2 regions of the Streptomyces sp. R818 genome follow, and region 1 is predicted to be linked to the other one. Evidence: riboswitches for the same ligand, from Rfam matches in the RefSeq annotation. Region 1 holds a riboswitch; the other holds the start of a gene.
The links. A riboswitch is a leader RNA that binds a small molecule or an ion and turns the genes downstream of it on or off. The one in region 1 is predicted to bind thiamine pyrophosphate.
Positions count from the first base shown of each region.

Region 2: it holds a riboswitch for thiamine pyrophosphate, as region 1 does, so the genes downstream of both, thiO (glycine oxidase ThiO) here and N5I75_RS34415 (purine-cytosine permease family protein) in region 1, are expected to answer to the same signal.

Region 1 is NZ_JAOCNE010000014.1:590,253-594,691, reverse strand. It holds gene N5I75_RS34425 (sensor histidine kinase) at 1-131, opposite strand, end outside; gene N5I75_RS34420 (response regulator transcription factor) at 118-849, opposite strand; gene N5I75_RS34415 (purine-cytosine permease family protein) at 880-2,280, opposite strand; TPP riboswitch at 2,279-2,378, opposite strand; gene N5I75_RS34410 (aspartate/glutamate racemase family protein) at 2,407-3,135, shown strand; gene N5I75_RS34405 (hypothetical protein) at 3,146-3,559, opposite strand; gene N5I75_RS34400 (DUF4097 family beta strand repeat-containing protein) at 3,719-4,439, shown strand, end outside.
Region 2 is NZ_JAOCNE010000003.1:883,378-887,816, forward strand. It holds gene thiE (thiamine phosphate synthase) at 1-192, opposite strand, end outside; gene N5I75_RS09135 (Rv2175c family DNA-binding protein) at 265-630, opposite strand; gene N5I75_RS09140 (NAD(P)/FAD-dependent oxidoreductase) at 751-1,983, opposite strand; TPP riboswitch at 2,144-2,257, shown strand; gene thiO (glycine oxidase ThiO) at 2,255-3,427, shown strand; gene thiS (sulfur carrier protein ThiS) at 3,424-3,624, shown strand; gene N5I75_RS09155 (thiazole synthase) at 3,626-4,420, shown strand.

The DNA of each region.
Region 1 (4,439 bases):
GCGAGCCAGGCCGTCGCCGCCACCGAGCAGGTGGCGACGAGGACGGAGACACCGAGGAGCCGTCCGCGCAGGCTCTTGCGCAGCGGGGGCCGGCCCGTCCGCGGCCCGTCGACGGTCCTACGCCGACGCATCGCGGGCGCCCTTCGCCGGGTCCGTCAGCTTGTAGCCGACGCCGAAGACGGTGAGCAGCCGGACGGGGCAGCGCGGTTCCGGTTCGATCTTCTTGCGGAGGTTCATGACGTGGACGTCGACCGTGCGATTGCTGATGTACCGGTCGAAGCCGTGCAGTTCGGCGAGGAGCAGCTCCCTGCTGAAGACCCGGCCGGGTTCGGCCGCCATCGCCGCGAGCAGCCGGAACTCGCCCGGCGTGCACTCGACAGCCGCCCCGTCGACGGCCACCTCGTGCCGGTCGGGGTCGACGACGAGCGAGCCGACGGTGAGCCGCGCGGACACCGGACCCCCGGCGGCGCCCCGGCGCGTGCGGCGCAGCAGGGTCCGCACCCGGGCCATCAACTCGCGCGGGCTGTACGGCTTCGTCATGTAGTCGTCGGCGCCGAGGTCGAGGCCGAGGAGCAGATCGTCCTCGGTGGAGCGCGCGGTCAGCATCAGGACGGGCACCTCCCGCGCCTCGGCCCGCAGCACCCGTACGACGTCGAGGCCGTCGGTCCGCGGCATCATCACATCGAGGACGAGGAGGTCGGGCTCCCTGCGCCGGACCTCCTCAATGGCCTGCCGCCCGTCCCGTACGACGGTGACGGCGTGGCCCTCCCGCTCCAGGTAGCGGCGGACCAGCTCGGCCTGCTTCTCGTCGTCTTCGGCGACCATGACGTTTGCGCACACCCGGCGCATCGTAGGCGAGACAGGCGAACAGGCGTCCGGTCAGCCTCGGCGCAGCCGGAACGGGGCGTACACGAGCAGGGCCGTGCCGAACGCCACGTAGTAGCCGAGGTCCGCGCCGTGCAGCGCCTCCGCCACCGGTCCGACGTACAGCGACGTGTTCATGAAGGGGACGGTGGCGGCGAACGCGGCGAGGAACGCGACCAAGGCGGGAAGGAGCGGCTGCCGCCGGGTCTCCTCCGCCGCGAGGTCGACGGGGGCGCCGCCCCGCACGCGGGCACGGGCGCGCCAGTCGACGAGGACGACCGCGACGAACCCGGGGATCCAGTAGCCCACGAACAGCAGGACGTTCTGGAAGCGGGCGGCGGTGTCGGCGGCGTGCATCCACAGCACGAGCGGGAAGCCGAGCGCGGCGGCGAGGGCCGCGGCGAGCGGGCGGGGCAGCCTGGCACCGATGGTCTGGAGGGCGAGCGAGCCGCTGTAGTCGTTCATGGCGTTGCTGCACAGCGCGGCGAGCGCGACGGCCAGGAGGCCGACCGAGCCGAGGACACTGCCGCCGAGCAGGGTGTCGACGCCTTGCGCGGTCTGGTCGGTGAAGACGGAGGCGCCCCACAGCCCGAGCGCCTGCACGGCCGTGAAGGAGACGACGACGCCCGCGAGGATGCACCAGAACATCCGGACCGGGGACGTGGCGCGCGGCAGATAGCGGCTGAAGTCGCTCGCGTACGGCGCCCAGGAGATGGCCAGGCTCAGCGCGATGGTGGTGGTCAGCGCGAACGCGCCCATGCGGTCGGCCCCGTGGGCGCTGCCGTGGTCCGCCGGGGTGACTCCCGCGTGCGCGAGACGCAGCGCGAGGGCGCAGAAGGCGACCGCGAGGACGGCCGTCATCCACTGTTGCAGGCGGTGGATCGCCTCGTAGCCGAGCGCGCCGAACGCGCCCTGGGCGGCCATCATCACGAGCGCCCCGAGCCAGAACGGCCAGCCGCAGAGCCGGGCGAGCGCGTCGCCGCCGAACAGTCCGATGAGCGCGTCCCAGGCGATGGAGGACAGCCACTGCAGGGTGCCGGGGACGACGACACCCCGGCCGAACGCCAGCCTGGCGAGCGGCAGTTGACCGGCGCCGGTGGCGCTCCCCCACGTACCGAGGTACGCGGTCGGTACGGCGCCGAGCACCGTGCCGAGGACCACGGCGGCCAGCGCGGTGGCGAAGTCCAGGCCGAGGGCGATGCCGACGGTGCCGGTGAAGACGCCGCTCATCGTCAGATTGGGCGCGAACCACACGGTGAACAGCCGTCCGGCGCCGCCGTACCGGTGGCTCTCGGGGACGGGGGCGATGCCCCGCGCCTCGGGCCGCCAGTCACCGGGCGCGGCGGGCATCCGCCCGTCGAAGGCGGACGCGTGCGGTTCCGTGGAAGCGTGCGCATCCGTGGAAACATGCGGCATCGACATTCGCTGACATCCCTCCGCCAGTGCTAACTGGTTCAGGTTCTACGGGTGTGATCTCAGCCCCGTCATGGCGCGGGGCACCCCGTGTCGGGCAGTACCGGAGCGCACAATACCCTGTCGCCCATGAGGACCATCGGCCTGATCGGCGGCATGAGCTGGGAGTCCACGGCCGAGTACTACCGGCTGCTCAACGAGCTGACGCGGGAGCGGCTCGGCGGCCTGCACTCGGCGCGGATCGTGCTGTACTCCGTCGACTTCGCGGAGATCGAGCGGTTGCAGGTCGCGGGCGACTGGGACGAGGCAGGGCGGGTCCTCGGCGCGGCGGCCCGGAGTCTGGAGGCGGCCGGCGCCGATCTCCTCCTTCTCTGCACGAACACGATGCACAAGGTCGCCGACGCGGTGCAGGCGGCCACATCCGTCCCGCTGCTGCACCTCGCCGACGCGACGGCGGACGCGGTCCGCGCGGCGGGCGCGCAACGGGTCGGGCTGCTCGGCACCGCGTTCACGATGGAGCAGGACTTCTACCGCGGCCGCCTCGCGGGCCACGGCCTCGACGTGCTCGTGCCCGACGAGGCGGGCCGCGCCCTCGTGCACCGCGTGATCTACGAGGAGCTGTGCCTGGGCATCGTCCGTGACACCTCGCGCGCCGCGTACCAGGAGGTCATCGCCGGGCTCGTGGCCGCGGGCGCGCAGGGCATCGTCCTGGGCTGCACGGAGATCGAGCTGCTGATCGGCGCGGAGGACAGCCCGGTCCCCGTCTTCCCGACGGCGCGGCTGCACGCGGAGGCGGCGGTGCGGGAGGCGCTGGGCGACAGCACGAGCCGAGATCCGCTGCGCGACCCTACGTCCTGACATCTCCGGCTCAGGGCGCCGGTTCCCCCAGCTCCTCCGGGGCCGCCGGGTGGAGGGCCTTGACGGCGTTCGTGACGGTGGCGTGGAGGCCGCCCGTGAGACGGTCCGCTCCGGCGGCGCGCAGGGCGGAGCGCGCGGCGCCGTTCGCGACGAGCGCGACGCAGCCGCCGTCCGGCTCCCCCTCCGTCTCCAGCCCCGTCGCGACGAACTGCCGCACCGCGCCCGCCGTGCAGCGCTCGACGCCCAGGAAGTCCACCGCGAAGAGCCGGTGCCCGGTGCGTGCCATCCGCGCGAAGAGGCCGCACAGCTCGGCCGCCACCGCGTCGTCGAACGTCCCGGCGTCGTCGAACGCCCCGGCCACGTCGACGACCAGGACGTCACCGGCGGTCCACCGCGCCGGGAAGGTCACCCGCGCTCGCTCCATCTCGGTCCCTCGGTCCCTCGGTCCTCGGGCCGCGCGTCGGCGGCGGCTCGTGTGCGGGGCGCCTACCCCGGCCCGCACAGCGCACGCCCCCCATCATGCGACGCACCGGAAGCTCCGGGACAGGCGCGTGCCGTCCCCGGTGCGGGGCAAGCGGCCGGAATGAGAGCAGCGACGAATCCAGCCGCCCGGCGCCTGGCGGCCGCGGCGATCGGCCTTGCGATGATCCCCGTCCTCGCGGGGTGCGGCGGGAACGACGGGGACGGGCATGACGCGGCGCCCGGCGCCGAGTTGGCCGCCTCCGGACTCCGGCTGACGATCACCACGGAGAACGGGGTGCGGCTGCGGCCCACCGACGGCGACGTGGTGGGCGTCGACAAGGCCGTCGCCCACCACTGGTCGCGCCACGACGACACCCGCGTCCTCGACCTGGACTGCCGCGACCAGGACCCCTCGGGCCGGCCGTGTCCGCGGATGCCGGAGATCGACGTCCCCGCGGGAACCGCCGTGACGGTCACCGCCCGCAACGCGGGCGTCGACGCCGCCGGGCTGACCGGTCCCCTCGACCTGACCACCGTCAACGGTGACGTCACGGTGGCCGATTCCGGCGCGGACGACGCCTCGCTGCGCCTCGTGACCCGCAACGGCTCCGTGCACACCACCTCCGTACGCGCCTCGGCGCTCGGCGTGCGCACGGTCAACGGCGATGTCACGCTCGACTGCGCCACCGCCCCGCGCCGGGTGTCGGCGCGGACCGTGAACGGCTCGGTGGACGTCGCCGTCCCGCACGACGCCCCCGGCTACCGGGTGGACGCCACGACGGACAACGGCCACCCCGCGATCGCCCTCCCCGCCGCCGACGACGGCTCCGCGCGCACCATGA
Region 2 (4,439 bases), on a different contig from region 1:
CGCGTCGGCGAACACGGCGAGGTGCTCCAGCTCCTCACCGGCCTCCATGCCCTTGTCCCGCAGCTGCACGATGTCCACGCCGCCCGCGAGCACGGCGTCGAGGAACTCCGGCAGGTCGCCTTGGCGCTTGCGGGCGTCGGTGCACAGGTAGAGCCGTGCGTCGGCGAGCAGGGCGCGCTGCGGGTCGGCCATGGGACATCCCCCGTTGTTGTCGAGGGTGTGCGCGCCACGCGCGCGTGGCGCGCACACCGGACGGTTGTCAGGTCAGACGGCGAGCGCCTGGGCGCGGCGCTTCACCTCCGTGCCGCGATTCTCGCTCAGGGCCTGCGCGGGCGTGCCCGGCAGGGTCGGGTCGGGGGTGAAGAGCCACTCCAGCATCTCTTCGTCGTTGAAGCCGTCGTCCCGCAGGAGCGTCAAGGTGCCGGTGAGGCCCTTGACGATCTTGTCGCCGTCGATGAAGGCGGCGGGCACGTGCAGCGCCCGGTTCTCACCGCGGCGCACAGCGATCACCTGGCCCTCCTTCACCAGCTGGCGCACGCGCGTCACCTCGACGCCGAGCCGCTCGGCGATGTCGGGAAGGGTGAGCCAGTCGGGGACGAGAGCATCGGTCTTTGCGTCAATCTCGGTCACAGGACAAGCGTGCCACCCCGGACTGACAGACGGAAAGCCGGACCGGTCTGACCAGGTGTTTCCCCGCGGTGTACGGCGGTCAGGCCGCGGCGGACTTCAGCGGCCTCGCGGTGTACGGGGTCAGGCCGCGGCGGACTTCAGCGGCCTCGCGGGGTCGGCGAGCAGCTCCGGGTCGAGCACGGTGCCCGCCTCGATGAGCTTGCGCCCCTGGGCGAGGTCGCGGGGCTTGCCGACGGCCAGGACGGCCACCAGGGCCCCGTCGCGCAGCCAGCACACCGACCAGGCCGCACCGGCCGGGTCCCCGCGCCACACGGTCCGGTCGGCGGCGCGGTGGTGCCCCGCGTACTGCACGAACCGCCCGAACTGCTCGGACCAGAAGTAGGGCACGGGGTCGTACACGGCCGGTGTCTCACCGATGATGTTCGCCGCGACGGTCCGGGGCCCTTGCAGGGCGTTGTCCCAGTGGTGGACGAGCAGCCGCTCGCCGTAGCGCGCCGAGGGGAAGGACGAGCAGTCCCCGACGGCGTACACATCGGGCACGGAGGTGCGCAGACCGGCGTCGGCGACGACTTCCCGGTGCTCACCGAGCTCGATGCCGGAACCGGTCAGCCATCCGGTGGCGGGGCGGGCGCCGATGCCGACGACGACGGCGCCCGCGGGCAGCCGCGTCCCGTCGTCCAGGGACACGAACCCCGGCTCGACGCGTTCCACGCGCGCGTGGGTGCGCAATCGCGCCCCGGCGTCGGCGTACCAGGCGGTCATCGGGGCGGCGATCTCGGCGGGCAGCGCCCCGGCCAGCGGCCGCTCGGCGGCCTCCACGACGGTGACGCGGCAGCCGGCCTCGCGGGCGGCGGTGGCGAACTCGGCGCCGATCCACCCGGCGCCCACGACCACCACGTCGCGCTGCTCGGCGAGGACGGGCCGCAGCCGCTCGGCGTCGTCGAGGGTGCGCAGCAGATGCACACCGGGTACGGCGTCGGCGCCGGGCAGCCGGACGGGTTCGGCACCGGTGGCGAGGACGAGGACGTCGTAGGGCACGGCCCCCTCGGCGGTGTCGAGCTCATGATCACCGGGCCGCACACCGGTGACCTCGCGCCCCAGCCGCACATCGACACCGAGAGCGGCGAAGTCCACGTCGAAGGCGGACCCGTCGGCCTTGCCGAGCAGGACGGCCTTGGAGAGCGGCGGCCGGTCGTAGGGCGGATGGGGCTCGGCGCCGATCAGCGTGACGGTGCCCGCGAAGCCCTGTTCGCGCAGGGCCACGGCGGTCTGCACACCGGCCATCCCCGCGCCGACGATGACGACCTTGCGCCGCCCCTGAGATGTCCCGTTGCCACTCGGTTGCTCGCTCACCGGATCACCTTAGGCACCTGATCTTGCGTCAGTCAGCGGCGCGGGCCACTCCCGCGCCGTGACGTCCTGCACACGTGTCACCGGTTTAGCGATCAAGCCGCTGTCCGCACCGGCGGCCGTACTTACTGCGGGCCGCGCCCACCGGTTAGGGTGGCCGCCGTAAAGCACTCGCGGGAGCCCGTACGCAGCGGGCTGAGAGGGAGGCTGGAGCGGCCTCCGACCGTACGAACCTGATCCGGGTCATGCCGGCGAAGGGAGGGGCTGGACGCCCATGTCACGTATCCCGAACGAAGCCACCGACGTACTGGTCGTCGGGGGCGGCATCATCGGTCTCGTCACCGCGTGGCGGGCTGCGCAGCGCGGCCTGTCGGTCGCGGTAGCGGACCCCGAACCGGGTGGCGGGGCCGCCCAGGTGGCGGCCGGAATGCTGGCCGCGGTCACCGAACTGCACTACGGCGAGCAGACGCTGCTCGCCCTGAACGTCGAGTCGGCGCGCCGCTATCCGCGGTTCGCGGCGGAGCTGTCCGAGGCGAGCGGCCAGGACCTCGGCTACCGCGCGTGCGGCACCCTCGCGGTCGCCCTGGACGCGGACGACCGGGCGCACCTGCGCGAACTGCACGCCTTTCAGCTCAAGTCGGGCCTGGAGTCCGAGTGGCTGTCGGGCCGCGAGTGCCGCCGTCTGGAGCCGATGCTCGCGCCGGGCGTGCGCGGGGGCCTGCGGGTCGACGGCGACCACCAGATCGACCCGAGAAGACTCGCGAGCGCCCTTGTGACGGCCTGCGAGCGCGCGGGCGTGACCTTTTACCGCCAGAAGGCCGAACGCCTCTCAGTGATCCACGACAGAGCGCAGGGCGCGACCCTGACGGACGGCACCACCCTGGCGGCCGGCCGGACGGTCCTGGCGACGGGCAGCCACAGCGCGTCGCTGCCCGGCGTCCCCGACGAGGTACGCCCGCCGGTCCGCCCGGTGAAGGGCCAGGTCCTGCGTCTGACGGTGCCGCCGCGGTACGCGCCGTTCCTCAGCCGCACGATCCGCGCGGTGGTCCGCGGCAACCACCTGTATCTGGTGCCGAGGGTCAACGGCGAACTGGTCGTCGGCGCCACCAGCGAGGAGCTCGGCTGGGACACGACGGTCACGGCGGGCGGCGTCTACGAACTCCTCCGCGACGCCCACGAACTGGTCCCCGGCATCACGGAACTCCCGCTGACGGAGGTCTGCGCGGGCCTGCGCCCGGGCTCCCCGGACAACGCCCCGCTCCTCGGGCCCACCACCCTGCCCGGCCTGCTCCTGGCAACGGGCCACTACCGCAACGGCGTCCTGCTGACCCCGATCACGGGCGACGTGATGGCCCACACCCTCGCCACGGGTGAACTACCGCCGGAGGCACGCCCCTTCGCACCGCAGCGCTTCAAGACCACCGCCACCTCGGAGCAACCCGCATGAACGTCACCCTCAACGGCGAGCCACAAGCGGTGGCAGCCGGAACGACCCTGTCCACGCTCGTGACGACGCTCACCACCGCACACTCCGGTGTGGCCGCGGCCCTGAACGAGACGGTCGTACCGCGCACCCAGTGGCAGGCGACAGAACTGAACGAGGGCGACCGCGTAGAGGTCCTCACCGCAGTGCAAGGAGGCTGACATGGCGGACGACGCCTTCGTCATCGGAGACACGACCTACTCCTCCCGCCTGATCATGGGCACGGGAGGCGCCCCGAGCCTGGACATCCTGGAACGCGCGCTGACGGCGTCAGGCACAGAACTCACCACAGTGGCGATGCGCCGAGTAGAGGCGAAGTCCCACGGCTCGGTCCTCTCCGTCCTCCAGAAACTGAACATCCAGGTACTGCCGAACACGGCGGGCTGCTACACGGCGGGAGAAGCGGTTCTCACAGCCCGCCTGGCACGCGAGGCACTGGGCACCAACCTGCTGAAACTCGAAGTGATAGCGGACGAACGAACCCTGCTCCCGGACCCGATCGAAACCCTGGAGGCGGCGGAAACCCTGGTGGACGACGGTTTCACGGTCCTCCCGTACACGAACGACGACCCGGTCCTGGCGCGCAAGCTGGAGGACGTGGGCTGCGCGGCGGTCATGCCGCTCGGCTCCCCCATCGGCTCGGGCCTCGGCATCCGCAACCCGCACAACTTCGAGCTGATCGTCGAGCACGCGCGCGTGCCGGTGATCCTGGACGCGGGCGCGGGCACGGCCTCCGACGTGGCGCTGGCCATGGAGCTCGGCTGCGCCGGTGTGATGCTCGCCTCGGCGGTGACCCGGGCCCAGGAGCCGGTGCTCATGGCCGAGGGCATGCGGCACGCGGTGGAGGCGGGCCGGCTCGCACACCGGGCGGGCCGCATCCCGAAGCGCCACTTCGCCGAGGCCTCCTCGCCCACCGAGGGCCGGGCCCGCCTCGACCCGGAGCGCCCGGCTTTCTGAGACGGTCACAGCTCTGCTG